3 regions of the Pseudomonas sp. TMB3-21 genome follow, and region 3 is predicted to be linked to each of the others. Evidence: predicted binding sites of a transcription regulator. Region 3 holds the regulator's gene; each other region holds the start of a gene.

The links. The regulator sigma-54, encoded in region 3, starts transcription at its own class of promoters, with help from an activator protein. The targets are predictions, from matches to a motif close to ANTGGCATNNANNTTGCTNT.
Region 1: flgB (flagellar basal body rod protein FlgB) is a predicted target of sigma-54. The motif match lies at 5,439-5,458, and genes of this name have one in related genera.
Region 2: glnA (glutamate--ammonia ligase) is a predicted target of sigma-54. The motif match lies at 3,415-3,434, and genes of this name have one in related genera.

The regions. Positions count from the first base shown of each region.
Region 1 covers NZ_CM142718.1:107,955-117,984, reverse strand. The annotation lists gene ACYZTS_RS00730 (MFS transporter) at 1-551, shown strand, start outside; gene ACYZTS_RS00725 (flagellar brake protein) at 633-1,379, opposite strand; gene ACYZTS_RS00720 (flagella synthesis protein FlgN) at 1,472-1,939, opposite strand; gene flgM (flagellar biosynthesis anti-sigma factor FlgM) at 1,988-2,314, opposite strand; gene flgA (flagellar basal body P-ring formation chaperone FlgA) at 2,484-3,245, opposite strand; gene ACYZTS_RS00705 (chemotaxis protein CheV) at 3,329-4,261, shown strand; gene cheR (protein-glutamate O-methyltransferase CheR) at 4,308-5,135, shown strand; gene flgB (flagellar basal body rod protein FlgB) at 5,501-5,908, shown strand; gene flgC (flagellar basal body rod protein FlgC) at 5,912-6,355, shown strand; gene flgD (flagellar hook assembly protein FlgD) at 6,371-7,093, shown strand; gene flgE (flagellar hook protein FlgE) at 7,124-8,440, shown strand; gene ACYZTS_RS00675 (ribonucleoside-diphosphate reductase subunit alpha) at 8,749-10,030, opposite strand, start outside.
Region 2 covers NZ_CM142718.1:1,264,669-1,274,698, reverse strand. The annotation lists gene glnL (nitrogen regulation protein NR(II)) at 1-253, opposite strand, end outside; gene ACYZTS_RS05885 (DUF4124 domain-containing protein) at 484-1,104, opposite strand; gene ACYZTS_RS05880 (DUF4124 domain-containing protein) at 1,101-1,616, opposite strand; gene glnA (glutamate--ammonia ligase) at 1,910-3,316, opposite strand; gene thiI (tRNA uracil 4-sulfurtransferase ThiI) at 3,649-5,103, shown strand; gene typA (translational GTPase TypA) at 5,243-7,063, shown strand; gene ACYZTS_RS05860 (YkgJ family cysteine cluster protein) at 7,280-7,720, opposite strand; gene ACYZTS_RS05855 (glycogen/starch/alpha-glucan phosphorylase) at 7,980-10,030, shown strand, end outside.
Region 3 covers NZ_CM142718.1:648,616-658,645, forward strand. The annotation lists gene lptC (LPS export ABC transporter periplasmic protein LptC) at 1-458, shown strand, start outside; gene lptA (lipopolysaccharide transport periplasmic protein LptA) at 445-993, shown strand; gene lptB (LPS export ABC transporter ATP-binding protein) at 993-1,718, shown strand; gene ACYZTS_RS03125 (RNA polymerase factor sigma-54) at 1,903-3,396, shown strand; gene hpf (ribosome hibernation-promoting factor, HPF/YfiA family) at 3,471-3,779, shown strand; gene ptsN (PTS IIA-like nitrogen regulatory protein PtsN) at 3,792-4,256, shown strand; gene rapZ (RNase adapter RapZ) at 4,259-5,116, shown strand; gene ACYZTS_RS03145 (HPr family phosphocarrier protein) at 5,132-5,407, shown strand; gene ACYZTS_RS03150 (ZIP family metal transporter) at 5,511-6,404, opposite strand; gene ACYZTS_RS03155 (superoxide dismutase) at 6,433-7,044, opposite strand; gene ACYZTS_RS03160 (hypothetical protein) at 7,046-7,477, opposite strand; gene pmbA (metalloprotease PmbA) at 7,826-9,172, opposite strand; gene yjgA (ribosome biogenesis factor YjgA) at 9,281-9,805, shown strand; gene tldD (metalloprotease TldD) at 9,934-10,030, opposite strand, start outside.

The sequences.
Region 1 (10,030 bases), 540 kb from region 3:
CGGCGTTGCCGCTGGCAATCATGAAAGATGTGCCGCTGGAGGTGTTGTTCGTCACTGGCTTCATTTGTTCATTGGTAAAATTTTGCCTGTATCCACTGGCGGTGGCGTTTTCCAATGACCATGTCGAGGCAGATCGCCGGGTATCGCTGACGGCCATGCTGCTGGTGACTTACGGCATCGGCGCGAGCATCGGACCGTTGGTGGCCGGTGTATTGATGAAAGTGTTGGGCAGTCAGATGCTCTATGCGTTCTTCAGTTTCTTTGCCTTGGTGCTGGTCTGGCGGATCCGTCCGAAAGCGGTCACTAACCTGCATCAGGTGGAGGATGCGCCGCTGCATCACGTCGCCATGCCGGACAGCATGTCGAGTTCGCCGCTGGTGGCCTGCCTCGACCCGCGGGTTGATGAGCAAGTGGTGCACGAGCAGATGCATAACCCTGTTGAGCCGGAACCAGAGCCGGAGCCAGAGCCGGAACCTGCGCCCGAGACAGAAACGCCGCCGGAAGACCCGGACGCGGGGCGCGAGCAGAGTTTTACCGAGGCCAGGCCTTAACCTGCTGGCGTGATAAAAGCGAAGGCATAAAAAAACGGGCAGTCACCGCAAGGGACTGCCCGTTTTTGATGGAGCTGCGTATCAGAAGTCGTCTTTGTCGAAGCGTCGTGCTTCACGCTGCAACTGGTAGACGAAACGCTCGACTTGACGCTGCACCAGGCCGCTCATGTTATGAAAACGGATGCCGGCGAAGGTGGTGGAGATTTTTTCTTCAAAGTGCAGATAACGCAACTCGACCGGAGCACTCATCTTGCCAAACGGCAGGTCAACGGCGAAGCGGTCGTAAACCTGACCAAGCTGCAAACTGCTGGTGATGTCACCCTCGAAACGCAACTTGCAACCGGTAGCCGAGATGTCGAGCAGCTTGCCGCTGATGGGTTTCTTCAGCTTCTCGCCGTCCAGATCGACGCTCACCAATTGCGCGAGTTTCAACGCTGCGCGAAACGCATTGCGACGTTGGTGGTAAACCACCTCGTCAGGCAAAGGCCCGCGGTAGCAGCGACTGTCGCCCGATTCATCGAGGCTCAAGGGGCCGTTGCTGTCCCAGGCGATGCGCACACCGTCGTGAAAACCTTCGACCTTGAACGGTTCGCCGGCCAGCAAAAAGCGTTCGCCATCACGCGGGATCATTTCATCGAAAGCGATGGTGCCACTGTCCCGGTCAACATCAACCAGATAGCTCTGGAAGCGATGGGTACGCTCCAGAAAGGTGATGATCAACGGGTCATGACTGTCTTGCAGCTGGCGCAGGTTGCCGGAGATTTCCAACGGTGTGCTAAGCACCTTGGGTGGCTGCGGCGCATCTTCCGCGTTGAGGGCATTGGACACGGTTCATCAATCTCCAGACAGAATAAGACTACGGCTGGCCAGTATATTGCCAGCAAGTGTCGCGTCTTGATAGGGCGAGGGCAATAGCAGCTTCAAGCCTGGCTGAGCGGCCGAGGCTTCGACAGCTTGGCGGTAGATCCACGGGCATCATAAAGTGCTGGCGGTTCACCGCCGGTGAGGATTTTCAGCTGATTGGCGGTCGCCGCCTGCTGGACCAGAATCGATTGGCCGTTGTTGCCGTTTGCGGCCTGGCATTGAGCCAGAAGATCCGTCAACACGTCACTCTGCGCCAATAACTGATCGCCGATGCTCGACTGGCTGGCGAGTTGCTCCAGACCACTGCGATCGGTCGGCAGGTTGAGACTGGCGAGGAGTTCACTGCGCTTGCGGCCATGCTGTTCAAGCAGAATGATCATTGCCTGCTTCTGCGCCAGAATTTCTTCGAGCAAAGGCATGTCGCGACCGTGCAAGGCGATGGATTCGGTTTGCAATAACTCCAGCAAATGTTGCGCTGGAGCAAAGTCGTCGGTGATCAGTTGCAGTAGATTAGTGTCGTGCATGGCTGGCCTTGGGGTTTAAGCGTCCAAAAGCCTGGCGCAGGCGGTGGCCTAGCGCTGGGCTTCGAAGTTGAGCAGTTTGCTGGCTACACGGTTGCTGTCGACTTTATAGCTGCCATCGGCAATCGCGGCTTTCAACTCGGCCACACGGGCTTTGTCTACGGCGGGCTGATCGCGCAGCTTGTCAGTGACCTTCTGCAACTGTTGAGCCTCATTGCTGAGGTGTACCGATTCCCCGCTCTTGGTGGCATTGGCCTGTTCGGCCGGGGTAGTCAGCGGCGCGGATTTGCCTGCTTCGGCAACGTCCTTGGTGGCGCTGGTACGTGTAGTGCCCGTTAGTGGCGAGGAGCTGTTTAAACGGCTGAAATCAATGACCATGATCGTAAAAACCTCTAGGTATTTGGACGCTTGCCATGTTTTCGGCTCTCCCTTGGAAAACTTTAGGCCCATTTTTCAAGAAATGAGCCCGCACGCGCCAGCAATTCTCTGCATAGGCACAGTTTAGGGAACAGCCTCGGGCAACGCCACTTTTCACCGGCAGAGAATCCTACATGGACACTTCCACTTGGCCAGGCGCGGTGACCTGCGCCTTGATGACTCGCTTGGAGTTGAGGTTTTTTACGCGAATCTGCTCGCTCATGCCACCGTTGGCCATGGCCTCGCCGGGCATGCGCACGCTGAGCGTGCCGCTGCGGGCGGTGATCACTACCTGATCGCCTTTGCGAATGACTTCGGCCTGCTCCAGGTGGACCAGCGTAATGACCTGATCGGCGACCATTGGTCGGGTCAATCGTTGCCCGATCGCCTGGTCCAGCGTGGTCAGGTAGCCCTGACTGATCAGGCTGATGTCGCGTTCACGCATCCCGACATCTTCGGGCTGAACAATATCGGCACGTCTTAACGGACGAGTGGTCGTCACAATCTCTCGAAACAGGCGGACTTGAGCGGGTACGAACACCGTCCAGGGCGAGGCACCCTCGCAGCGAACCTTGACCGTTACCCGTCCCAGTGGCTTCGCCGGACTCTCCAGAGACGCTGTCAATTCCTTGTCGCACATGGGCATGCGCAACCTTGGATCAAGCTGGTTGACCTGTATCTCGTAGCGGCCTTCCGTTTGACTGGTTGCCAGATAGTCCTCTACGGTGAATTCAAGAAAGCCCTGGGTCACGCCGATAAGCATATCAGGCAAGGTAACCGCGTCAGCATGGGCAGGGCTGCCAGCGTTGAACAGGCAGACGGCCGACATCGCACAGAGCAATCTGCGCAAGGTTGATGTCAGGCGTCGGAAAAATGTCGGTTCTGAGTTCATACGGGTTAAAAAGCAAGCGCCGTGCCGTTTAGTGATGAATGTGCGTCGCAACACACTTAGAGCGTTGATGTAGGAGTCTGGGCATGGCTGGGGTAATGGATTCAGTAAACCAGCGCACGCAACTGGTGGGGCAGAATCGCCTTGAGCTGTTGTTGTTCCGTCTGGACGGGCAGCAGCTGTACGGGATCAACGTGTTCAAGGTTCGCGAGGTGCTGCAATGCCCCAAGCTGACCCTGATGCCCAAGTCCAGTCCCGTCGTGTGCGGTGTGGCCAGTATCCGGGGGGCGACCATTCCGATCCTCGATCTGGCGATGGCGACCGGTTCGGGTGCACTGAAAGATCAAAGCAATCCGTTCGTGATCATCACGGAATACAACACCAAGACGCAGGGTTTCCTGGTGCGCTCGGTGGAACGTATCGTCAACATGAACTGGGAAGAGATCCATCCGCCGCCCAAGGGCACCGGGCGCGATCACTACCTGACGGCGGTGACTCGGGTCGACAATCAGTTGGTCGAAATCATCGACGTCGAAAAGGTGCTGGCCGAAGTAGCGCCAACGCCGGAAGCGATTTCGGTGGGTGTGGTCGATGTCGAAACCCAGCACAAGGCGTTGTCGTTGCGGGTATTGACGGTCGATGACTCTTCAGTGGCACGAAAGCAGGTCACGCGTTGTCTGCAGACAGTCGGTGTCGAAGTGGTGGCGCTGAACGACGGTCGGCAAGCGCTGGATTACCTGCGCAAGCTGGTTGACGAGGGCAAGAAGCCGGAAGAAGAGTTCCTGATGATGATTTCCGACATCGAGATGCCGGAAATGGACGGGTACACACTCACGGCTGAAATCCGCAGCGACCCACGCATGCAAAAATTGCACATCATCCTGCACACTTCGTTGTCGGGCGTGTTCAATCAGGCGATGGTCAAGAAAGTCGGAGCCGATGACTTTCTCGCCAAGTTCCGTCCTGATGACCTGGCATCCCGGGTAGTCAACCGGATCAAAGCAGCAGATAACAGCTAGGGACCTTCTGTCCCTGGCGGTCAACACGATTTAAGAGGCGGCATCTTTGTCTACGGGTAATTTGGATTTCGAACAGTTCCGGGTCTTCCTGGAAAAAGCCTGTGGCATTCTGCTCGGTGAAAACAAGCAGTATCTGGTCTCGAGCCGTCTCAACAAACTGATGGAGCAGCAAGGCATCAAGTCGTTGGGTGAGTTGGTTCAACGCATCCAGACCCAGCCGCGCAGCGGTTTGCGCGAGATGGTGGTGGACGCCATGACGACCAACGAAACCCTGTGGTTTCGTGACACCTATCCGTTTGAAGTGTTGAAGAACAAGGTGCTGCCGGAAGCGATCAAGGCCGCTCCGGGCCAGCGTCTGCGTATCTGGTCGGCGGCGTGTTCGTCGGGGCAGGAACCGTATTCGCTGTCGATGTCGATCGATGAGTTCGAGCGGGTCAACATGGGTCAGCTGAAGTCAGGTGTGCAAATCGTTGCCACTGATTTGTCCGGCACCATGCTGACCAACTGCAAGACCGGCGAGTACGACAGCCTGGCGCTCGGCCGTGGTTTGTCGCCCGAGCGTCTGCAGCGTTACTTCGACCCGAAAGGGGCGGGACGCTGGGCGATCAAGGCGCCGATCAAGAGCCGCGTGGAGTTCCGCTCGTTCAACCTGCTGGACAGCTATGCGAGCCTCGGCAAGTTCGACATCGTGTTCTGCCGCAACGTGTTGATCTACTTCTCTGCCGAGGTGAAGAAGGACATTCTGTTGCGTATCCACAGTACGTTGAAGCGTGGTGGTTATCTGTTCCTTGGCGCATCCGAAGCGCTGAACGGTTTGCCGGATCATTACCAGATGGTCCAGTGCAGCCCGGGGATTATCTACCAGGCGAAGTGATGGTTGGCGGTACGAAAAACGGGAGTCCTCAGCGGCTCCCGTTTTTTTTTTGCCTGCCAACCACCTCCCTGGCACCGCTGCCACTGTAGGAGTGAGCCTGCTCGCGATGGCGTCGTGTCAGTCGACATGTTATCGGCTGTAACTCCGCGATCGCGAGCAGGCTCACTCCTACAAGGGGCAGGTCGTGTTCTTTGGAGGGTGATAAGCGGCAGAAAAGCGGCGGGCGGCGGACATCCGTTGCCGCTTTTCTGGCATTGCCGCTTCGCCGCTCCCCGCAAAGCCCCGGTTTCCGGGCGTTTTCAAATTGGCACGCAGCTTGCTATGTCTCACTTACGAAAATTCAGGTCACCCAAAGGTTTCCCGACATGAGCATCAGCTTCGATAAAGCGCTCGGTATCCATGAAAAAGCCCTAGGCTTCCGCGCTCAGCGTGCCGAAGTCCTGGCCAACAACATCGCCAACGCCGACACCCCGAACTACAAGGCTCGGGATCTGGACTTCTCCAAAGTGCTTGCCGCACAGAACGAGAAAACCAAGACCGGCTCTTTCGCCTTGAACATGACTAATAACCGTCATATCGAAGCCGAAGGCCTGGGCAATGGCGACGAGTCGCTGATGTATCGCACGCCGATGCAGCCGTCGATCGACCAGAACACCGTGGACGCGCAAATCGAGCAGTCGAACTACGCCGAAAACGCGGTCAACTTTCAGGCCAGCTTCACCCTGCTCAACAGCAAATTCAAAGGGCTGGTTTCCGCCCTTCGTGGAGAATAATTCATGTCCCTCGCCAGCGTTTTCAACATTGCCGGTAGCGGCATGAGTGCCCAGACCACTCGCCTGAACACCGTCGCCAGTAATATCGCCAACGCAGAGACGGTCTCGTCGAGCATCGACCAGACCTACCGCGCGCGTCATCCGGTATTCGCCACCATGTTCCAGGGCGGCCAGACCGGCGGCAGCGATTCGCTGTTTCAGAACCAGGACGCTGCAGGGCAGGGTGTGCAGGTGCTGGGCGTGGTCGAAGACCAGAGCAATCTGGATGCGCGTTACGAGCCGAACCATCCATCGGCCGATGCCAAGGGTTACGTCTACTACCCCAACGTCAATGTGGTGGAAGAGATGGCTGACATGATTTCTGCGAGCCGTTCTTTCCAGACCAACGCCGAAATGATGAACACCGCCAAAGCCATGATGCAGAAGGTCCTGACCCTCGGTCAGTGATAAGGGGCGACTCAGATGAGTGTTACCGATTCCACCAGTGGCTTCAGCCTCAACGACATCCTGGCCAATTCGTCGATCAAGACCAACACCACAGACGATAGCCTGGCGTCGGCCACCGGCACCGCCACGGGCAAGAAGGAACTGGGCAAGGATGCGTTCCTGCAATTGCTGGTGACGCAATTGAAAAACCAGAACCCGCTGGAGCCGCAGGACAACGGCGAGTTCGTTGCCCAGTTGGCGCAGTTCAGCAGCCTGGAAGGCATCACCACGCTGAACGACACGGTTTCCGGGATTGCCGGCAACTACAACTCGTCTCAGGCATTGCAGGCGTCGTCGCTGGTCGGACGTTCCGTCATCGCGCCGGGCGACAAGGCCGTGGTCGATACCTCCAAGAGCCTGAACGGCACCGTTGCCGTGCCGGTCTCGCTGGATGCGGTGACGCTGAAGATCACCAACACCGAAGGCAAGGTTATCCGCACCATCGACATGGGCAGCCAGTCGGCGGGCAACGCCAGCTTTATTTGGGACGGCAAGACTGATGCGGGCGAAGTGGCACCGGCGGGTACTTATACCTTTGCGGCCACTGCCAACATCGACAACAAGGCGACCTCGCTGATAACCAATCTGCCAGCGACTGTCAGCAGCGTAACGATCAGCCAGACGGGCGGCGAATTGATGCTCAATCTGGCCGGGCTGGGCAGCATTGCCCTGTCCAAAGTTCAAACCATTGGTATATAGAGCCGACTAACCCGGCAAAAGGAGTGGAATATGTCTTTCAATATCGGCCTTAGCGGTCTCTATGCAGCCAATAAACAACTGGACGTGACCGGCAACAACATCGCCAACGTGGCGACCACCGGTTTCAAATCGTCCCGTGCAGAATTCGAAGATGTCTACTCGGCGACCAAGCTGGGTTCGGGCAGCAAGACCGTCGGCAGTGGCGTGCGCCTGGCCAACGTGGCCCAGCAATTCACCCAGGGTGACATCAACAACACCGGCAACGTGCTGGACATGGGCATCAATGGCTCCGGTTTCTTCGTGCTGAACGACAGCGGTTCGTTGTCTTACACCCGTTCCGGCACGTTCAAGGTCGACAAGGAAGGTTACGTGACCAACAGCGACGGCTCTGCGCGTCTGCAGGGTTACGGCGTGGATGCCAATGGCAAGATCCAGAACGGCATCCTCACCGACCTGCGCATCGATACGTCGAACCTCGCGCCGAAATCCACCAGCGTGGTGTCGTCGACGATCAACCTGAACTCCACCGCGGCGGTGATCGATCAGGCCGTTGTCACCAACAAGTTCGATCCGACCAAGACCGAGACCTTCACCAAGCAGTTCAGTACGCCGGTATTCGACAGCCAGGGCAATCAGCACCAGATGGACCAGTACATGGTCAAGACGGGCGCGAACACTTGGGACACTTACACCCTGATCGATGGCCGCAACCCTGACGGCAGTGATCCTAAAGTGACCGGTCCAGTGCCGTCGACCATGGTCTTCGACACCTCGGGTAAACTGGTTTCCGTCACCACGCCAGCTACCCCGGCCCCGATCGTCAGCCCTGATCTGAAAGTCACCGGTTGGGTCCCAGGCACTGTTACTGACGGTGTGTGGACGGCCAACGGCGCAGCGGCGAACCCGGACGGTGTGACCATTTCGATGAGCAACACCACCCAGTTCAATGCCGACACCGCGCGTTCGATCCCGGCGCAGAACGGTTACGCCACTGGCCAGATCACCAACCTGACCATCGACGGCAGCGGTGTGATGCTGGCCAACTTCAGCAACTACCAGACCAAGCCGATTGGTCAGATCTCGCTCGCCAGCTTCACCAATGAGCAAGGCTTGCAAGCGGTGGGCGGCACCAGCTGGAAAGAAACTTACTCGTCGGGCATCCCGGGCTACGATGCGCCGGAAACCGGCACCCTGGGCCAGATCCGCTCCAACGCGCTGGAAGAGTCCAACGTCAATCTGACCAGCGAACTGGTCGACCTGATCAAGGCGCAGAGCAACTACCAGGCGAACGCCAAGACCATCTCCACCCAGAGCACCATCATGCAGACCATCATTCAGATGGCTTGATGCGGGTGGGTTGAAAATGCTGCACAAGGAGCCCCTCGAGAGAGGGGCTTTTTTGTGGGCGGGATTTTTATGGCTGGGGCAGGATTTTGTGTGGTCGGGGAGGGCCTCTTCGCGGGCAAGCCATGCTCCCACAGGATTTGTGGTGCTCACACATCCATCAAACGATATGAATCCTGTGGGAGCGTGGCTTGCCCGCGATGGCGTCGTACCGGCCAGCACATTTCCATGGGCAAAAGAAAACCCCCGACCATCAACAAGACTGATCGGGGGGTTCGAGGTCAGCGCCTTGCAGCGCCTACCGGCTCAGCTTATTGGCAAGCTTCGCAATCCGGCTCGTCGATGGCGCAAGCCTTCGGCACTGGAGCAGGGCCGGCTGGCGCTGCCAGGACCGAATCGTCACCGTGGTTGCCGCCGCTGGAAACAGCGTTCAGCTTGCCGGTGTTGATGGTCGACTTCTCGGTGCTGGTCGCGGCCAGGGCACGGAGGTAGTAAGTGGTTTTCAGGCCACGGTACCAGGCCATGCGGTAGGTCACGTCGAGCTTCTTGCCCGAAGCGCCGGCGATGTACAGGTTCAGCGACTGAGCCTGGTCGATCCACTTCTGACGACGGCTGGCCGCGTCAACGATCCACTTGGTGTCCACTTCGAACGCAGTCGCGTAGAGCTCTTTGAGTTCTTGCGGGATGCGCTCGATCTGCTGCACCGAACCGTCGTAGTACTTGAGGTCGTTGATCATGACCGAGTCCCACAGACCGCGAGCCTTCAGGTCGCGAACCAGGTACGGGTTGATCACGGTGAATTCGCCCGACAGGTTCGATTTCACGTAGAGGTTCTGGTAAGTCGGTTCGATCGACTGCGAAACGCCAGTGATGTTGGCGATGGTCGCGGTCGGTGCGATGGCCATGATGTTGGAGTTACGAATGCCTTTCTGCACACGGGCGCGAACCGGTGCCCAGTCGAGGGATTCGTTGAGGTCAACGTCGATGTACTTCTGGCCACGTTGCTCGATCAGGATCTGTTGCGAATCCAGCGGCAGGATGCCCTTGGACCACAGCGAACCCTGGAACGTCTCGTAAGCGCCACGCTCGTCGGCCAGGTCGCACGAAGCCTGGATCGCGTAGTAGCTGACCGCTTCCATCGACTTGTCGGCGAACTCGACGGCAGCGTCGGAACCGTAAGGAATGTGCTGCAGGTACAGCGCATCCTGGAAGCCCATGATGCCCAGACCGACCGGACGGTGCTTGAAGTTGGAGTTCTTCGCTTGCGGCACCGAGTAGTAGTTGATGTCGATCACGTTATCGAGCATCCGTACGGCGGTGTTCACGGTGCGTTCCAGCTTGGCGGTGTCCAGCTTGCCGTTGACGATGTGGTTCGGCAGGTTGATCGAGCCCAGGTTGCAAACGGCGATCTCGTCCTTGTTGGTGTTCAAGGTGATCTCGGTGCACAGGTTCGAGCTGTGAACCACGCCGACGTGCTGCTGCGGGCTGCGCAGGTTGCACGGGTCTTTGAAGGTCAGCCATGGGTGGCCGGTTTCAAACAGCATGGACAGCATTTTGCGCCACAGGTCTTTGGCCTGGATGGTCTTGAACAGC
Region 2 (10,030 bases), 620 kb from region 3:
GGGCAGTGAGCATCGCTTCGCGTTTGGTAAACGGGTGCGCCTGTTCGACGGCCTGACGCAGTGAGTTGAGCGCCTCGGGCGATTCAGTGAACAGTTCGCTGATGAATTGACCATGACTTCGCTGGCCGCTGATGGCCAAAAGCATTTCCGCCGCCGGGTTCATGTATTCCAGACGCAGCTCGGCATCGAGCAGAATGGTGGCGGTGGTCAGGTTATCGAGCAGCAATCGATGCAGTGCGTCGCTTATGGTCATCAGGACCTCTTTTGGAGCAGGGCATGCGCGGGAATAACGCGCCGATGCAGTGAAAATGCAAAAACCAAACCAAGGCTCCGAAAAGAAGCGTTTAACCCCTGAAACCGGCGTTTAACGCTCGTTTGCGTGGCGTTCTGCCAGCTCTGACGGGTACTTTCGAACCAAAATGGGTTGCGATAAGGTTGTTGGGCAGCGTATCGCACCAACATAGTGCGCAAACTCTCGTGACGTTAAAAGAATCGCAGAAAGGGATTTTTTTCTTCTTTGGGTTTGTCCTTGAGCGGACATTCCGGTCTGTGGCCGTAATCGGCGAGGGCGCAGGGTTTGACTTGGCGTTTCTGTGCGAGGGAAATACGCAGCATGTGGAAGGGTTGATTGGCGGTGCGCTCGACGGTGCGTCCCTGCTCGTCGACGATTTCGACCGACAGGTTATGCGTGCCACGATCGATATCGGTCAGCGCAAACACCGGGCTGGGGCCAGGTTCGCCGGTGGGTTGGCCGTCGAGTAGCAAACGGTACCGATGGCCGCGTTGCAGGCCGGGTTCACTGGTGGCAGTGACGATCACTTCGCCGGCAGTGCTGCGGACGGTGGCGTCGGGTTCGGGAATCAACAACCGCAGCATGTTGTAGTGGAGCAGTGGCTTGGCCTTCGGTGTTTTTTCTACCGCCGCCGGCGCAGCGCCGGTCGGGTTGGCGGACATGCGATTACTCGGCGCCAGCGGTACACGTTTGGCGTTGCCCGAACCGGGCTGGTCGGTGAAAACCCGATTACCCTGGGCATCGATATACGTGAAAACCTCTGCCGAAACCGGTAGCGAACTCAGGCAAGCGATCAGGAGCCACCACCTCACGGCGTATGCACCCGCTGAACGGTGAAGGTGACGGATGGGCTTTGTTGAACCACCTCTTCGCCGCTGATGACTTGCACCGCGAGGCTGTGGGTGCCGCGATCAATGTTGACCAGTTGCAGGATTGGCACGTTGCTCGGCTGACCATAGGGCTGGTCGTCCAGCAACAGCCTGAACAGATGAGAGCCTTGCAGGCGCGGCTTGATCAGTACATTCACGGTAAACGTGCCGTTGTTGGCGCGCAGGGCTTCGGTGGTTGGCAGGTTGGTCAGCTCAAGCACCTCGTACGCGCTTTGTAATTGCTCGCTGCTGTCGGCTTCGGGGGGGGGCGCAGGTGCTGTCGTCGGTGGCGACTCAATGCTGTTGAGTGGCGGCAGCTCGACTGCTTCGGCCTTGACACCATCGGGTGGCTGATTGCTGTAGGCGGTATTGCCGGCGGCGTCGGTGTACTTGTAGATCTGCGCTGCGGCGGGCAGGGCGATCAGCAGCAGGATGAATAGAAAACCACGACCCATAACATCGACCCGATCTCAAAGCGTTGGCTTGCAGCATAGGCCACGGGTGGCGGTAGACCCAAGCGGTTAACATTTGGGCATGATTGACCCACTCGTCCAAACACCACCCAACCCCTGTGGGAGCGGGCTTGCTCGCGATGAGGCCGTGTCAGTCGATAGAGAACTTGACTGAAAGACAGCATTCGCGAGCAGGCTCGCTCCCACAGGTCTGCGTCAGGCCTGAATCCCGCCCATAAAAAAGACCTCCCGAAGGAGGCCTCTTTTGTCACGCCGCTTGCGCAGGCGCTACTGGATCAGCAGCTGTAGTACAGCTCATATTCCAGTGGGTGTACGAAGGTGCGAACCTTGATTTCTTCTTCGCTTTTCAGCGCGATGTAAGCGTCGATGAAATCGTCGGAGAACACGCCGCCTTTGGTCAGGAATGCACGACCCTTGTCCAGCTCTTCCAGGGCTTCTTTCAGGCTGCCGCAAACTTGTGGGATCTCTTTCGCCTCTTCAGGCGGCAGGTCGTACAGGTTTTTGTCAGCAGCGTCGCCTGGGTGGATCTTGTTCTGGATGCCGTCCAGGCCAGCCATCAGCAGTGCAGCGAAGCCCAGGTACGGGTTGGCTGCCGGATCCGGGAAGCGTGCTTCGATACGGCGAGCTTTAGGGCTGGACACGTATGGAATACGGATCGAGGCGGAACGGTTGCGAGCCGAGTAGGCCAGCATGACCGGTGCTTCGAAACCTGGGACCAGACGCTTGTAGGAGTTGGTCGACGGGTTGGTGAAGCCGTTCAGGGCCTTACCGTGCTTGATGATGCCGCCGATGAAGTACAGAGCGGTGTCGGACAGGCCGGCATAACCTTCGCCAGCGAAAGTGTTCTTGCCATCTTTGGCGATGGACAAGTGGACGTGCATGCCCGAACCGTTGTCGCCGTACAGAGGCTTGGGCATGAAGGTCGCGGTGCGGCCGTATGCATCAGCAACGTTGTGTACGCAGTACTTCAGGGTCTGAACTTCGTCAGCCTTGGCAACCAGGGTGTTGAACTTCACGCCGATTTCGTTCTGGCCGGCAGTCGCCACTTCGTGGTGGTGAACTTCGATGACCAGGCCCATCTCTTCCATGGCGTTGCACATGGAGGTACGGATTTCGTGGTCGTGGTCGAACGGCGGAACCGGGAAGTAGCCGCCTTTGACGCCTGGACGGTGGCCACGGTTGCCGCCTTCCACGTCCTGGTCGGACATCCACGAACCTTGTTCGGAGAAGATTTTGAACATCGAGCCCGAGATGTCGGACTTGAATTTCACTTCGTCGAAAATGAAAAATTCTGGCTCTGGGCCTACGAATACGGTGTCGCCGATACCGGTCGACTTCAGGTATTCCTCGGCACGCTTGGCGATCGCACGTGGGTCGCGGTCGTAGCCTTGCATGGTCGACGGCTCGATCACGTCGCAGACCAGAATCAGGGTCGGCTCTTCGGTGAACGGGTCGAGCACGGCGGTGGTGTCGTCCGGCATCAGGATCATGTCGGAGGCTTCGATGCCTTTCCAGCCAGCGATGGAGGAACCGTCGAACATCTTGCCTTCTTCGAAGAAAGCGTCATCCAGCGCGTCGCGAGCCGGCATGGTCACGTGATGCTGAGTGCCTTTAGTGTCCGTGAAGCGCAGATCAATCCACTTGACGTCATGATCTTTGATGAGTTGAACCGACTTCGACATAGTGTCCTCCGGGTGGCTTCGGGCTTTAGTAGTGGATGGCCCTGATAATGTTTGTGATGCCGGCGCGAATACTCTGCCAAGGCAACCTGCCTCACAAGGGAGCAAATTGCATGCCAGTGCCCCAGCATGGGTTTTTTGCCCCAATATCACGCTTATTAAGGCCATTTATGCGACGAGGCTAAATTAATCGCCCTGTAATGTCGCGCTTTAATCTGTGAATGACCCGTTTTGGTGCGCCAAAAACCTTCTGCACATTAACTGGTTAAACCTTGAGCAATTTCCGCTATAATCCGCGCCCCCCTTTTTCGGCTGGCCCAGCGCGCGCTGTTTTCATGAAACTAATCGTAAAAGTCTTCCCCGAGATCACCATCAAAAGCCGCCCGGTACGGATGCGTTTCATCCGCCAATTGGCCAAAAACATCCGCACCGTGCTCCGTGACCTGGACCCGGCGGTGGTGGTGAACGGTGTGTGGGACAATCTCGAGCTTGAAACCCGCGTGGCCGAGCCCAAAGTACTGAAGGAGATGACCGAGCGCCTGAGCTGCATGCCGGGTATCGCGCATTTCCTGCAGGTCGACGAATATCCGCTGGGTGACTTCGACGACATCGTGGCCAAGTGCAAACTGCATTTCGGTGAGGCGCTGGCCGGGAAGATCTTTTCGGTGCGCTGCAAGCGTGCCGGCAAGCATGAATTCACTTCGATGGACGTCGAGAAATACGTCGGCAGCCAGCTGCGTCGTCAGTGCGGTGCTGCCGGAATCTCGCTGAAAGAGCCGGAAATCGAAGTCCGTATCGAAATTCGCGACAAACGGTTGTTCGTGATCCACAACCAGCACAACAGCATCGGCGGTTACCCGCTCGGTGCCCTGGAACAGACCCTTGTGCTGATGTCCGGCGGGTTCGATTCCACCGTTGCCGCCTACCAGATCATGCGCCGTGGCCTGATGAGCCATTTCTGCTTCTTCAACCTGGGCGGCCGGGCCCATGAACTGGGCGTTATGGAAGTCGCGCACTTCATCTGGAAGAAGTACGGCAGCTCCCAACGCGTGTTATTTGTCAGTGTGCCGTTCGAGGAAGTCCTGGGAGAAATTCTCGGGAAAGTCGATAACAGTCATATGGGTGTAGTTTTGAAGCGTATGATGTTGCGCGCTGCTTCCCGTATTGCCGATCGGCTGGAAATCGAAGCGCTGGTCACCGGTGAAGCGATTTCCCAGGTGTCGAGCCAGACATTGCCGAACCTGTCCGTGATCGACTGCGTGACCGACAAGCTGGTCTTGCGTCCGCTGATCGCCAGTCACAAGCAGGACATCATCGACCTGGCTAACGAAATCGGGACTGCCGATTTCGCCAAGCACATGCCGGAATACTGTGGGGTCATCTCGGTTAACCCCAAGACCCACGCCAAGCGTCCGCGCGTGGAGCATGAAGAGAAAGAATTCGACATGGCAGTCCTTGAGCGTGCGCTCGAGAATGCCAAGCTGGTGCCGATCGATCGCGTGATCGACGAATTGGGCCAGGACTTGCAGATTGAAGAAGTCAGCGAAGCACTGGCGGGCCAGATCATCATCGACATCCGTCATCAGGATGCCGTTGAAGACGAGCCGCTGGAACTCGCTGGCGTTGAGGTACAAGCGATGCCGTTTTATGCATTGAACGCTCGTTTCAAGGAACTGGACCCTACTCGCCAGTACCTGCTGTATTGCGACAAAGGCGTGATGAGTCGCCTGCATGCCCACCATTTGCTCAGTGAGGGGCATGCCAATGTGCGCGTTTATCGACCGAGCTAAGAGCCCGGGGCTGTTTGCCTGTGGCCTGCGTCACCGGCCCCCCGACTCTGCCGTAAAGCTGTAACGGCAAGGCCTGACTCTACTGTTAATCGCTGCCAAGACTTGTCAGCACACCGAATCCTCTGATCGAGATACACAAGTGATCGAAAATCTACGCAACATCGCCATCATTGCTCACGTTGACCATGGTAAAACCACCCTGGTAGACAAACTCTTGCGTCAATCCGGCACCCTGGAGCGCAACGAGCTCAACGACGAGCGCGTGATGGACTCCAACGACCAGGAGAAAGAGCGCGGTATTACCATTCTGGCGAAAAACACCGCCATCAACTGGAACGGCTTCCACATCAACATCGTGGACACCCCGGGTCACGCCGACTTCGGCGGCGAAGTTGAACGCGTAATGTCGATGGTTGACTCCGTTCTGCTGCTGGTTGACGCTCAAGACGGCCCTATGCCGCAAACCCGTTTCGTGACCAAGAAGGCTTTCGAAGCCGGCCTGCGTCCAATCGTGGTGATCAACAAGGTTGACCGTCCAGGCGCGCGTCCGGACTGGGTTCTGGACCAGATCTTCGACCTGTTCGACAACCTCGGTGCCACCGAAGAACAGCTTGACTTCAAAGTCGTCTACGCCTCGGCCCTGAACGGCATTGCCGGTCTGGAACACACCGACATGGCTGAAGACATGACCCCGCTGTACCAGTCGATCGTCGACAACGTACCTGCGCCGCAAGTTGACCGTGACGGTCCGTTCCAGATGCAAATCTCGGCTCTGGACTACAACAGCTTCCTGGGTGTTATCGGCGTTGGCCGTATCGCTCGTGGTCGCATCAAGCCGAACACTCCGGTTGTCGCTATCGACGCCGACGGCAAGAAGCGTACCGGTCGTATCCTCAAGCTGATGGGCCACCACGGTCTGCACCGCATCGACGTTGACGAAGCAGCTGCCGGCGACATCGTCTGCATCAGCGGTTTCGATCAGCTGTTCATCTCGGACACCCTGTGCGACCCGTTGAACGTTGAAGCGATGAAGCCGCTGACCGTTGACGAGCCGACTGTTTCCATGACCTTCCAGGTAAACGACTCGCCTTTCTGCGGTAAAGAAGGCAAGTTCGTGACTTCCCGTAACATCAAGGAACGTCTGGACAAGGAACTGCTCTACAACGTTGCTCTGCGCGTTGAAGAGGGCGACAGCGCCGACAAGTTCAAAGTCTCCGGCCGTGGTGAGCTGCACCTCTCGGTACTGATCGAAACCATGCGTCGCGAAGGCTTCGAAATGGGTGTTGGTCGTCCGGAAGTGATCATCCGTATGGTTGATGGCGTCAAGCACGAACCGTACGAAAACGTGACCATCGACCTGCCGGAAGAATCGCAAGGTTCGATCATGGAGCAGATCGGTATCCGTAAGGGCGACCTGACCAACATGGTTCCGGATGGCAAGGGCCGTGTGCGCCTTGAGTACAACATCCCGGCTCGTGGCTTGATCGGTTTCCGTAACGAGTTCCTGACCCTGACCTCCGGTGCAGGCATCCTGACCTCGATCTTCGACCGTTACGACGTAATGAAGTCCGGCGACATGTCCGGCCGTCAGAACGGCGTGCTGGTTTCGGTTGCTACCGGTAAGGCTCTGACTTACTCGCTGGAAACCCTGCAAGCTCGCGGCAAATTGTTCCTGGGTCACGGTGAAGACGTGTACGAAGGTCAAATCGTCGGCATCAACAGCCGCGACAACGACCTGGGCGTTAACCCTACCAAAGGCAAGAAGCTCGACAACATGCGTGCTTCGGGTAAAGACGAAACCATCGCTCTGGTTCCGCCTATCCGTTTCACCCTGGAGCAGGCTCTGGAATTCGTTCAAGAAGACGAATTGTGCGAAGTCACTCCTAAGTCCATCCGTCTTCGCAAGAAGATCCTGGGCGAAAGCGAGCGTACCCGCGCTGCCAAGAAAAGCGGCAACTGAGTTTCGACTTAGTTAGCGCTTGAAAAAACGCCCCCGATCGCGAGATCGGGGGCGTTTTTGTTTGTCTGGGATTTTTACGGTGTTTGTGTCGGCCTCATCGCGAGCAGGCTCGCTCCCACAGGGCTCGGCGGTGAGCACCGATTTTGTGAACGCCACCGGCCACTGTGGGAGCGAGCCTGCTCGCGATGAGGCCCGGGCAGGCGGCGAAATGTTGGATCAGAACTTCTCGAGAGTACGACGGCTCTCGCTGGTCTCGCGCGCCACTTCCTTCGGCTTGTAAGCGCAATACCCCGGCCGCGGGCCGATCTTCGGGTGATTGCGGCAAGTATCAGGACGCTTTTCATAAATCGTGCACAAACGGCTTTTACGATCCAGATACAGGCAATCGTTATTGCTCATGCGCTGTAGCGTGAAGATTTCCGATTTCTGGTTGTAGCGCTCGACGATCCCTTCCTTCTGCAAACGCTTGGCAATGTTTTTCGCCGGTTCACCACGCTCGAACTCATCGACGATGCCGATGCGGATCAGATCCTTGATCTTGACCTCGACGGGCAGCGTGCAGCAGCTGGATACGCAGGAGCCGCACATAGGCGCAGAGTACTTGGCCCAGGTATCGAGGCGATCAATCTCGGCGGCAGCGATCAGGTTGGACTTCATCATCGGTTGTTACCAGCGTGTGCATCAGGGCGCGCGATCATACCGGGACTGGTGGATTTTTGAACAACCTTTCGCCAGATTTTTTCCCGGATCATGCGAAACGCCCGGTCTTTCGGCACGGCCCCTGCATTGATTCAGGCATCTGCCAAAGTAATGACGACGGATTTCGCACTATCAGGGAAAACTGCCGAACAAGAGCCCCGGCAACCTGTCAGAGCGTCTAGGCTCAGAAACTTCACGCTCGCTCGAGGTCCTATCGATGACTCAAGAACCACTAGTTCGCGAAGCAGAGGTGGCCGCATTTCGCGACGCCGTCTTGACCAAACTCACCTACGCGGTGGGCAAAGACCCGGATCACGCCTTCGACCACGACTGGTTCGAAGCCATTGCGCTCGCCGCGCGCGATCACATGGTCGAGCACTGGATGGACCACACCCGGCAGATCTACCGCAAAGGTCAGAAACGGGTTTATTACCTCTCTCTCGAATTCCTCATCGGCCGGTTGCTCTACGACAGCCTGAGCAACCTCGGCTTGCTCGACGTCGCCCGCGAAGCCATGACCGAGCTCGGCGTCGACATCGAGCGCATCCGCTTGCTCGAACCCGATGCTGCTCTGGGCAACGGCGGCCTCGGCCGTCTGGCCGCGTGCTTCATGGAAAGCATGTCGACCCTCGGCATTGCCGGTCACGGTTATGGCATTCGTTACGAACACGGTTTGTTCCGCCAGGCCATCGTCGATGGCTGGCAGCAGGAGCAGACCGAACACTGGCTGGATTTCGGTAACCCGTGGGAGTTCGAACGACCAGAAGTGGTGTATCCGATCGGGTTCGGCGGCAGCGTCGAAACGGTCACCGACGAATCGGGCAAAACCAAACAAGTCTGGACCCCGGCGGAGACCGTGCGCGCCATTGCGTACGACACGCCAGTGGTCGGCTGGCGCGGAGCCAGCGTCAATACCTTGCGGCTGTGGCGCGCCCGTGCCGTGGAAGACTTGCACCTTGAGCGCTTCAACGCCGGCGACCACTTGGGCGCCGTGGCGGAAGTTGCCCGGGCCGAAAGTATCTCCCGCGTGCTTTACCCGGCGGACAGCACCGAGGCCGGCCAGGAACTGCGCCTGCGTCAGGAATATTTCTTTGTTGCAGCGTCGTTGCAAGACTTGCTGCGACGCCATCGCAACATGCACACCTCCGTGCTGACCTTGGGTGACCACGCGGCCATCCAGCTCAACGACACTCACCCTTCGATTTCAGTGGCCGAGCTCATGCGGCAGTTGGTCGACGTCTATGACGTGGCGTGGGATGCGGCATGGCAGGTCACGGTGGACACGCTGTCGTACACCAACCACACGCTGTTGCCCGAAGCGCTGGAAACCTGGCCGGTCGGGCTGATGGAGCGCATGCTGCCGCGGCACATGCAGATCATCTACCTGATCAACGCGCAACACATCGACTCGCTGCGCGCCAAAGGCGTTCACGATTTTGATGTGCTGCGCGCCGTATCGTTGATCGAAGAAGACAACGGCCGCCGCGTGCGTATGGGTAACCTGGCGTTCCTCGGTTCGCACAGCGTCAACGGCGTATCGGGGCTGCACACGCAGCTGATGCGCAAAACCGTGTTCTCCGAGCTGCACAAGCTCTACCCGGAGCGAATCAACAACAAGACCAACGGCATCACCTTCCGCCGCTGGCTGTATCAGGCCAACTCGGAATTGACCTCGATGCTGGTCGATGCGCTTGGGCCGGATCTGCTGGATAACCCGGAAGAGCGTTTGCTCGATCTGGAACCGTTCGCCGAACAGCCGGCGTTCCGCAAAGCCTTCGCCGAGCAGCGTCTGCACAGCAAAAAAGCCCTGGCCTACATCATTCACGAGCGGCTCGGCGTGGCGGTCAACCCGGCGGCGATGTTCGACGTGCAGGTCAAACGGATTCACGAATACAAGCGCCAGTTGCTTAACCTGCTGCACACCGTCGCGCTGTATCAGGCGATTCGTGCCGAGCCGGAAATCGACTGGGTGCCGCGCGTGAAGATTTTCGCCGGCAAGGCCGCTGCCAGTTATCACCAGGCCAAGCTGATCATCAAACTGACCAACGACATTGCCCGGGTGGTCAATAACGACCCGACCGTGCGCGGCTTGCTCAAAGTGGTGTTCCTGCCCAACTACAACGTCAGCCTCGCGGAAAGCATTATTCCGGCGGCGGATTTGTCGGAGCAGATTTCCACCGCAGGTTTCGAGGCGTCCGGCACCAGCAACATGAAGTTCGGCCTCAACGGCGCGTTGACCATCGGCACGCTGGACGGCGCGAACGTGGA
Region 3 (10,030 bases):
AGGTCGATGAAACCGAAATCGACTATTACGCGATCAACGCTCACAGCGTTCAATTCCTGCCGGACGGCAAGCTGCAATACGAAATGACCTCCGACAAGGTCGAGCATTTGAAAGCGACCGAAGTAACGCTGTTGACCAATCCGGACTTGAACCTGTATCGCGGCACCCAGTTCCCGTGGCATGTTCAGAGCGAGCGTGGCGAGGTCAACCCGGACGGCACTCAGGTCGAGCTGATTGATTCGGTGCGGATCACCCGATTTGATGAAAAAGACCGTAAGACCCTGATTACTTCCACCCGCATGACAGTGTTCCCGCAGCGGCAATATGCGGAGACCGCTCAACCCGTTAGAATCGACGGCGCTGGCGGTGTCTCGACTGGTAACGGAATGAAAGCGTATTTAAAAGAAAGCAGGATACACCTGCTATCGAACGTAAGAGGACAGTATGAGGCTCGTTAAAACTCTCCCTATTTTGCTCGGTCTGAGCGCAGCACTGGGAAGCGTGAGCGCCTGGGCTCTGCCGGACGATCAACAGCAGCCTATCCGCATCCAGGCGGACGATGCCCAACTGGACGACAAGAACGGTATTGCCACCTACAAGGGTGACGTGATCATCACCCAGGGCTCGATGAAGGTCACCGGAAATACCGTGACCATGACCCGCACCCAGGCCGGTGACATCGACGTGGTCACTTCGGTGGGCAACCTCGCCTACTTCGAGCAACTGCAAACGGCCGGCGACACCAAGCCGGTGCAGGGCTACGGGGTGACTATCCAGTATCACGCCTCGCAAGACCGCGTCGTGCTGATCGACCGCGCCAAGGTCATCGACAAGGATGGCAACATCACCCAGGGCGAAAAAATCGTCTATGACACCAACAAAAAGCTCGCCAGCGCCGGTCGCGCTACGGGCAGCAAGGTCACCGAGTCGCGTCCGCGCATTGACATGGTGATCCAGCCGAAGAAGAAAACCGAAGAGCAGAAGGCCCCTTAATGGCAACTCTGAAAGCCCAGCATCTGGCCAAGAGCTACAAGAGCCGCCAGGTCGTGCGCGACGTCAGCCTGTCCATCGAAAGCGGTCAGATCGTCGGCTTGCTTGGCCCTAACGGCGCCGGCAAAACCACCTGCTTTTACATGATCGTGGGCCTGGTTCAGGCCGATCAGGGTCGCGTACTGATCGACGATCTGGACGTCAGCCACCAGCCAATGCACGGTCGAGCGAAGGCCGGTATCGGCTATCTTCCGCAGGAAGCGTCGATTTTCCGCAAACTCTCGGTGGCCGACAACATCATGGCCATTCTCGAGACCCGCAAGGAACTCGACAAGACCGCGCGCCGCAAGGAGCTGGAAAGCCTGCTGCAGGAATTCCATATCAGCCACATTCGTGACAACCTCGGCATGAGCCTGTCCGGTGGCGAACGCCGTCGCGTGGAAATCGCCCGTGCCCTGGCCACCAATCCGAAATTCATCCTCCTCGACGAACCCTTCGCCGGTGTGGACCCGATTTCCGTTGGCGACATCAAGCAAATCATTCACCACCTCAAAGCCAAGGGCATTGGCGTGCTGATTACCGACCACAACGTTCGTGAAACCCTGGATATCTGCGAAACAGCCTACATCGTAAACGATGGCCAACTGATCGCCGAGGGTGACCCCGCCACCATCCTGGCCAACGATCTGGTGAAGGAAGTGTATCTGGGCCACGAGTTCCGCCTGTAAGCGCTGAGGTGTCTGGCTGGTCGTCCAAGCGCCTGGAGCACTGAGCACCTCTGTGTGTTTTATTGTTACTGCGCTCTAGGCAAACACTTCAGTTTCAGGCATATAATTTGCTTAAGTTTGGCGCTTCGGCGCCCTGTAGTGGATGGCGCATGCGCGCCGGCGAATAAGGTGTTAAGCCCCTGCCATGAAACCATCGCTAGTCTTGAGAATGGGCCAGCAGCTGACGATGACACCGCAGCTGCAACAGGCCATCCGCCTGCTCCAATTGTCGACCCTGGACCTGCAACAGGAAATCCAGGAGGCGCTGGAGTCCAATCCGATGCTCGAACGTCAGGAAGAAGGCGACGATTTCGATAACGCCGACCCTTTGGCCGACAAGGTCGAACAGCCGCCCAACGCCGATGTTTCGGAACCCTCCTATCAGGAAACCGCCCCGACGGTGGATAACCTCGAGGAAGGGGACTGGAACGAGCGCATTCCCAACGATCTCCCGGTCGACACTGCCTGGGAAGACGTTTACCAGACTAGCGCCAGCAGCCTGCCGAGCAATGACGACGACGAGTGGGATTTCACCACCCGCACCTCCGCCGGCGAAAGCCTGCAGAGCCATTTGCTGTGGCAACTGAACCTGGCGCCAATGTCGGACACCGATCGCCTGATCGCCGTGACCCTGATCGACTGCATCAACAACCAGGGCTACCTGGACGAAACCCTCGATGAAATCCTCGAGGCCTTCGATCCCGAACTGGACATCGAACTCGACGAGATCGAAGCCGTTCTGCACCGCATCCAGCAATTTGAACCGGCCGGTATCGGCGCCCGCAATCTCAGCGAATGCCTGCTGCTGCAATTGCGCCAGCTGCCAGCCAGGACGCCCTGGTTAACCGAAGCCAAGCGGCTGGTCAGCGATTACATCGACATGCTCGGCAGCCGCGATTACAGCCAGCTGATGCGCCGCATGAAGCTCAAGGAAGATGAACTGCGCCAGGTGATCGAACTGGTACAGAGCCTCAACCCGCGCCCGGGTTCGCAGATCGAGTCCAGCGAAGCCGAATACGTCGTGCCGGATGTGATCGTGCGCAAGGACAGTGAACGCTGGCTGGTGGAGCTGAATCAGGAATCGGTGCCCCGACTGAGGGTCAACGCCCAATACGCCGGGTTCGTCCGTCGCGCCGACACCAGCGCAGACAACACCTTCATGCGCAATCAGTTGCAGGAGGCGCGCTGGTTCATCAAGAGCCTGCAGAGTCGCAACGAAACCCTGATGAAAGTTGCCACCCAGATCGTCGAGCATCAGCGCGGTTTTCTGGAATATGGCGACGAAGCCATGAAGCCGTTGGTGCTGCATGACATCGCTGAGGCGGTGGGCATGCACGAATCGACGATTTCCCGGGTGACCACGCAAAAATTCATGCATACCCCTCGGGGCATTTATGAACTGAAATATTTTTTCTCCAGCCATGTCAGCACCTCCGAAGGCGGTGAATGCTCGTCCACGGCGATTCGCGCAATCATCAAAAAACTGGTTGCGGCGGAAAATCAGAAAAAGCCGTTGAGTGACAGCAAGATCGCTGGTTTACTGGAGGCACAAGGCATTCAGGTGGCTCGCCGCACCGTCGCCAAGTACCGCGAGTCCCTCGGGATCGCGCCTTCGAGCGAACGCAAGCGGTTGATGTAGAGTCACGTTACAGCGTTCCAGTGGCAGGCAACCCAGCCTGCCGCTTTATGCACTGGCAACGAAGGAGAAGCTGTATGCAAGTCAACATCAGTGGACACCAACTGGAAGTGACCGAACCTCTTCGCACCTACATCGGCGAAAAACTCGACCGATTAGAGCGGCATTTCGACAAGATCACCAACGTGCAAGTCACGATGAATGTCGAAAAACTGCTACAGAAAATCGAAGCCACACTGCATATTCCCGGCGGAGAAGTAGTCGCCAACGCTGAGCATGCGGATATGTATGCCGCCATCGACCTGCTGACTGACAAGCTGGATCGCCAACTCAAAAAGCATAAGGAAAAGACCCAGAGCCTCCTCCAGGGCGCGACCGGTCGTTAACACCCCCAATCCATGATCCGACTAGAAACCATCCTGACCCCCGGCCGTTCCCAAGTGAACGCGCCGGGTGGCAGCAAGAAAAAAGCCCTCGAACAGATCGCCAACCTTATCCACCGCGAAGTGCCGGATATGGCAATGCAGGATGTCTTCGAGGCTCTGGTTGCCCGTGAAAAACTCGGTTCCACCGGTTTTGGCAACGGCATTGCCATCCCTCACTGCCGTCTCAAGGTTTGCACCGCACCAATCAGTGCGCTCGTTCATCTGGAAGCCCCCATCGATTTCGACGCCATCGACGGTGCCCCGGTAGACCTGCTGTTTGTCCTGCTGGTCCCGGAAAAGGCAACCGATGCTCACCTGGAGTTGCTTCGCCAGATCGCCAGCATGCTCGATCGCAAGGAAGTGCGGGAAAAACTGCGCAGCGCTCCGAGTAATGAAGCCTTGTATCAGGTTGTCCTGGACGAGCAAAACGGGCACTAATCATGCGCATGATCATCGTCAGCGGCCGCTCCGGCTCAGGTAAAAGTACCGCGCTCGCCGTTCTCGAAGACAGCGGCTACTACTGCATCGATAACCTGCCTGCCGGGTTGCTGCCGGAACTGGCCGAACGGGCGCTGATTCACACCGAGCTGGCGCAGCCGCTGGTTGCGGTGTCCATCGACGCGCGGAATCTGCCGAGTCATTTGTCGCGCTTTCCGGAACTGCTCGAAGAAGTCCGCAGCCGTCACATCCAGTGTGATGTCCTGTACCTGGATGCCGACGAAGAAACCTTGCTAAAGCGCTTCTCGGAAACCCGTCGGCGCCACCCCCTGAGCAGTGCCGATCGCTCGCTGGCCGAAGCGATCAGCGATGAAACCAAACTGCTCGGACCGATTGCCGACCTCGCTGATCTGAAGGTCAACACCACCAATCTCAACCTGTACCAGCTGCGCGATACCATCAAGCTCCGCTTGTTGAATCAGCCGGAGCCTGGCACTGCGTTTCTGGTGGAATCCTTTGGTTTCAAGCGCGGCATGCCGGTCGACGCCGATCTGGTATTCGATGTGCGCTGCCTGCCAAATCCCTACTGGAAGCCGGAACTACGCGAGCATTCAGGGCTGGAACAACCGGTTGCCGATTATCTGGCCGCTCAGCCGGATGTCGAGGAGATGTTTCAGGACATCTCAACGTATCTGCTCAAATGGTTGCCGCGTTTTGCTGCGAGTAATCGCGCCTACGTCACCATCGCGATTGGCTGTACCGGCGGTCACCATCGCTCCGTCTACCTGACCGAACGTCTAGGTAAGGTTCTGCAAAAAACCCTGAAGAACGTCCAGGTCCGCCACCGCGACCTCAGCTAAAGGATTCACATCGCGATGCCTGCTCTGGAAATCGAAATCATCAACAAGCTGGGCCTGCATGCTCGCGCTTCTGCAAAATTTGTCGGGGTTGCTGGCAAGTTCCCTGATTGCTCAATCCGGGTGGGTCGTACGCCGGAATCCACGGTAGATGGCAAAAGCATCATGGCCATGATGATGCTGGCTGCTGGCAAAGGGACCAGGATCCATTTGAGTACCGAAGGCGAGGAAGCCGACGAGGCGCTGCGAGCCCTGGTTAATTTGATCAATAATTATTTTGACGAAGGTGAATGAAAAGATCGCAGCCTCGGTTCCCTCGACAGCTCCTACAAGAAGCGGCGCAGGCCCTGTAGGAGCTGTCGAGGGAACCGAGGCTGCGATCTTTTGATCCGGCAGATCACCCAAACGCTGTATCCATCACCATCATCAAGCAAAACCCCACCAGCAACCCCAAGCTTGCCAGCTTGTCGTGACCATTGCGCCGCGACTCGGGGATAACCTCATGGGTAACCACCAACAACATGGCGCCCGCCGCTAACGCCAGGCCGAGCGGCAGCAACAATTGCGCCAGGCTCACCAGCCACGCGCACAACAGCGCAAAGACCGGTTCGACCAGGCCTGACGCCGCGCCGATCAAAAATGCTCTGACCCGCGACATCCCTGCCCCGGCCAATACCAGCGCGATAACCAAGCCTTCCGGCACATCCTGCAACGCAATGCCCATTGCCAGGCTATCGGCATCGACCAAGCCTCCCCCAGCCGACACGCCAACAGCCATGCCTTCAGGGATGTTATGGGCAATGATCGCGAACACAAATAGCCAGATTCGCGGTGGAATCGGTGGATGCTCGACGGTACCGACGAGCATTTCCGGCGACGTGCCGGACACCTTGCGATCCACCAGAAACAGCCCGAACGCGCCCAGCATGATGCCAAAACTGATCAGGCCACTGGCCGTCCAGGGCGTCAGGCCGAGATTCTGCGCTGCAGCAATCCCCGGAACAATCAACGAAAAGGCTGTCGCCGCGAGCATTACCCCAGCGCCGAAGCCGAGCAGCGTATCGCTTAGCGCCTGGGGCATCTGCCGAATGACTAACACCGGCACTGCGCCAAGGGCAGTGCCCAAAGCGCAGATGGCCCCGCCTTGCAGCGCGCGCAACAGTTTTGGCTCAAGGTCTAGCCAGGCTAGCCCCTGAGCACCCAATAACGTCAGGCCTGCCAGCAGCAACAGCGATCCCAACGCGTAACGAAACATCCGTCCACTTCCGATCGCCAGTGTTTCAGTGCCCATAGTCAGCCCTGGATTTTTTGCAGGAGACTTAAACCAGCGCTGCTTGGTAACGCGCAGCGACCTCAGGCCAGTTGATCACGTTGTAAAACGCGCTGATGTATTCCGGACGACGATTTTGGTAATGCAGGTAATAGGCATGCTCCCAGACGTCCAGCCCGAGGATCGGTGTGTTGCCGTTCATCAACGGGCTGTCCTGATTGCCGCTGCTTTCCACAACCAGGGTTTTCTGCGGCGTCACGCTCAGCCAGGCCCAACCGCTACCGAACCGGCTCAGAGCGGCTTTGGTGAACGCCTCCTTGAAACTATCAAAACCGCCCAACTGCTCGTCGATTGCCTTCCCCAGTTCACCGTCGGGTTTACCACCGCCATTGGGCGTCATGACCTTCCAGAACAACGAGTGGTTGGCGTGGCCGCCGCCCTGATTGATCACGGCAGCGCGAAGGTTTTCCGGAAGCTGATTAACACTGGCGACCAGTTTCTCCACTGACCATTCGACAAACTCTGTGCCTTCGACAGCAGCGTTGAGGTTGTTGATGTAGGTCTGGTGGTGTTTGGTGTAATGGATCTCCATGGTCTGCGCATCGATGTGCGGCTCCAAGGCATCGTAGGCGTAGGGCAAGGCAGGCAGGGTAAAAGCCATTTCAATGGACTCCATGATGGACAGGCGCGGGGGGCAACGCAGCACCGATATGCAGCAGCCGGTGAGTGCGTGGATATTCGCCGTGTTCGCTGATGAAATTCAGCAGCTCGACGTAGGTTTTGCTGCTTTGACGCAGGGCCGCTTCGCGCAGTGCCGGGGCCAGTCGCGGGTCCTGCATGGTCTGCAACAACCGTTGATGGATTGCGCACAGATATTCGGCGCTCTCTTCCGGCTGGTTAAGACGCAGATGCAGGTCGGCGAGGTTGTGATGGGAAATTACGCAAGCGGCCACCGCTTCGTCAGCATCTGCCCAGCGTTCGTACAGCACCTGAGCCAACGCCAGTGCCTGCAAGTACGCCTCCCGGGCATCAACCAGTTCGCCCAGCATGAAACAACGGTTTGCCCTTTCGATCGTGCGTTTCCAGTGCTCCATGATGTAGCTCCAAAGCGGTTGCGTTGATGACGACGATCGGTAGCATCACGTTCTATTCGAATGCTTGACTGATCCGGGCTCGCTCGGCAATGAGATTTATTATTATATGATAATGAGAACCAAAACAACCCCGCCAAAGATACGGCTATATTTTCTGCCGGAGCTGGTTTACTGGCGATGTATGCAAGGGCGCCGCGTTGATCCGGACAGCGCGCGTTAGTTAGCGGCCTTCGCCAGCAAGCCGGCTCCTACAGGGATCGCGTGCAGCTGCCAAAACCGGTTGAACGCCACATAAAAAAGGCGCCCCACCCGATCGGGTGGCGCGCCTTCTTGTGCATCGGTCGGGGATTAGCTGCCCGCGACAGTCATCCGCTCGATCAACACCGAGCCGGTGCGGATATTGCTGCGTAGCTCCAGATCGTTACCCACCGCGACAATCTGCTTGAACATGTCGCGCATGTTGCCGGCAATTGTCACCTCCTGAACGGCAAACTGGATCTCGCCATTCTCGACCCAGTAACCCGCAGCGCCACGCGAGTAATCGCCGGTCACCATGTTCAAGCCCTGCCCCATCAACTCCGTGACCAGCAGCCCGCGACCCATGCGCCGCAGCAACGCGGCTTGATCTTCATCGCCATGGGTGACGAACAGGTTGTGCACGCCGCCGGCGTTGGCGGTGCTCGGCATGCCAAGCTTGCGACCGGAATAGGTGCCGAGGATGTAAGAGACCAATTCGCCCTTTTCGACAAAGGGTTTGGCGTACGTCGCCAGGCCATCGCCATCGAACGCCGAGCTGCCCATCGCACGCATCAAATGTGGGCGCTCGTCGATGGTCAACCACTCAGGAAACAGCTTGTGCCCCAGCGTGCCTTCAAGAAATGAGGACTTGCGATACAGGCTGCCGCCGGACACTGCCGACAGAAAACTGCCAAACAAACCGCCCGCCAGTTCAGCGGAGAACAGCACAGGCACTTCGCAGGTCGGCACTGGACGTGCGCCCAGTCGGCTCGCTGCACGCTGCGCAGCACGCTGGCCGATGATCACAGGGTCGGCCAGCAAATTGCCCTGGCGACTCACGTCATACCAGTAATCCCGCTGCATCTGGCCCTCGGCCTCGGCGATCATCACGCAGCTCAGGCTGTGGCGAGTGGACGCGTAACCACCGACAAAACCATGGCTGTTGCCGTAAACACGGCAACCCTGATGAGTGCTGAGGCTGGTGCCGTCGGCATTCTTGATGCGGCTGTCAGCATCGAACGCGGCAGCTTCACAAAGCAAAGCCTTTTCGATGGCTTGCTCGGGGGTGATGTCCCATTCGTGAAACAGGTCGAAGTCCTGCAGATCCCTGGCCATCAACGCGGCATCGGCAAGGCCGGACGCTTCATCTTCGGAGGTGTGTTTGGCGATCGCCAGCGCAGCGGCAACGGTTTCGCGAATGGCGTCCGGACCGGTGGCAGACGTGCTTGCCGAGCCCTTGCGCTGACCCACGTACAAGGTGATGCCAAAGCCCTGATCGCGATTGAATTCAACGGTTTCGACCTCGCGCTGGCGCACGGTCGTGGACAGGCCCTGCTCCAGCGACACCGCCACTTCACAGGCACTGGCACCCTGGCGCTTGGCTTCAGCGATGATCTGCTCGACTTGCTCCTGCAGTGCCGGCAACGCTTGTGGGCCGACGCTTTCAACTGCACTCATGCTGTTCTCCACTCAAATTCTGCTTTCGGTGATGGCCTTCGAGCGACCGGGCCGGACAAGCGGCCCCCGACTGGTTATCATGGCGGCGTTTCTTTGCGGACGGCCACCATGGTTGATTCTTACGACGACTCCCTCGATACGGGAGAAAAAAGCAAATCCCAGGTCAAACGCGAGCTGCATGCTCTGGTTGACCTCGGCGAACGCCTTACAACGCTCAAGCCTGACTTGCTGGCAAAATTGCCGTTGACCGACGCTTTGCGCCGGGCTCTTGGCGATGCCTCCAAGCACACCGCGAATATCGCGCGTAAACGGCACCTCATGTTTATCGGCAAACTGATGCGCGATCAGGACACTGACGCCATTCTGACCCTGCTCGATCAACTCGATGCCTCCACCCGGCAGTACAACGAACGTTTCCATGGCCTGGAACGCTGGCGCGATCGCTTGATCGCGGGCGACGATGCAGTCCTGGAGAAGTTCGTGCTCGACTACCCGGAGGCTGATCGTCAGCAGTTGCGCTCCCTGATCCGTCAGGCCCAGCACGAACTGGCGACCAACAAGCCGCCTGCCTCAAGCCGTAAAATCTTCAAATACATCCGTGAGCTGGACGAGAGTCAACGCGGTCTGCGCTGAGTCATCTCAGCCCTGTAGGAGCTGCCGAAGGCTCGGGCCGCGATCGGCCGATCTTTTGATTTTTGAAAATCAAGATCAAAAGATCGCAGCCCGAGCCTGCGGCAGCTCCTACAAGGGTGTTTATCCCCTTACGACCCTGTGCCACCCACAGTGATCGCATCAATCTTCAGCGTTGGCTGGCCGACACCCACCGGCACCGACTGCCCGTCTTTCCCGCACGTGCCC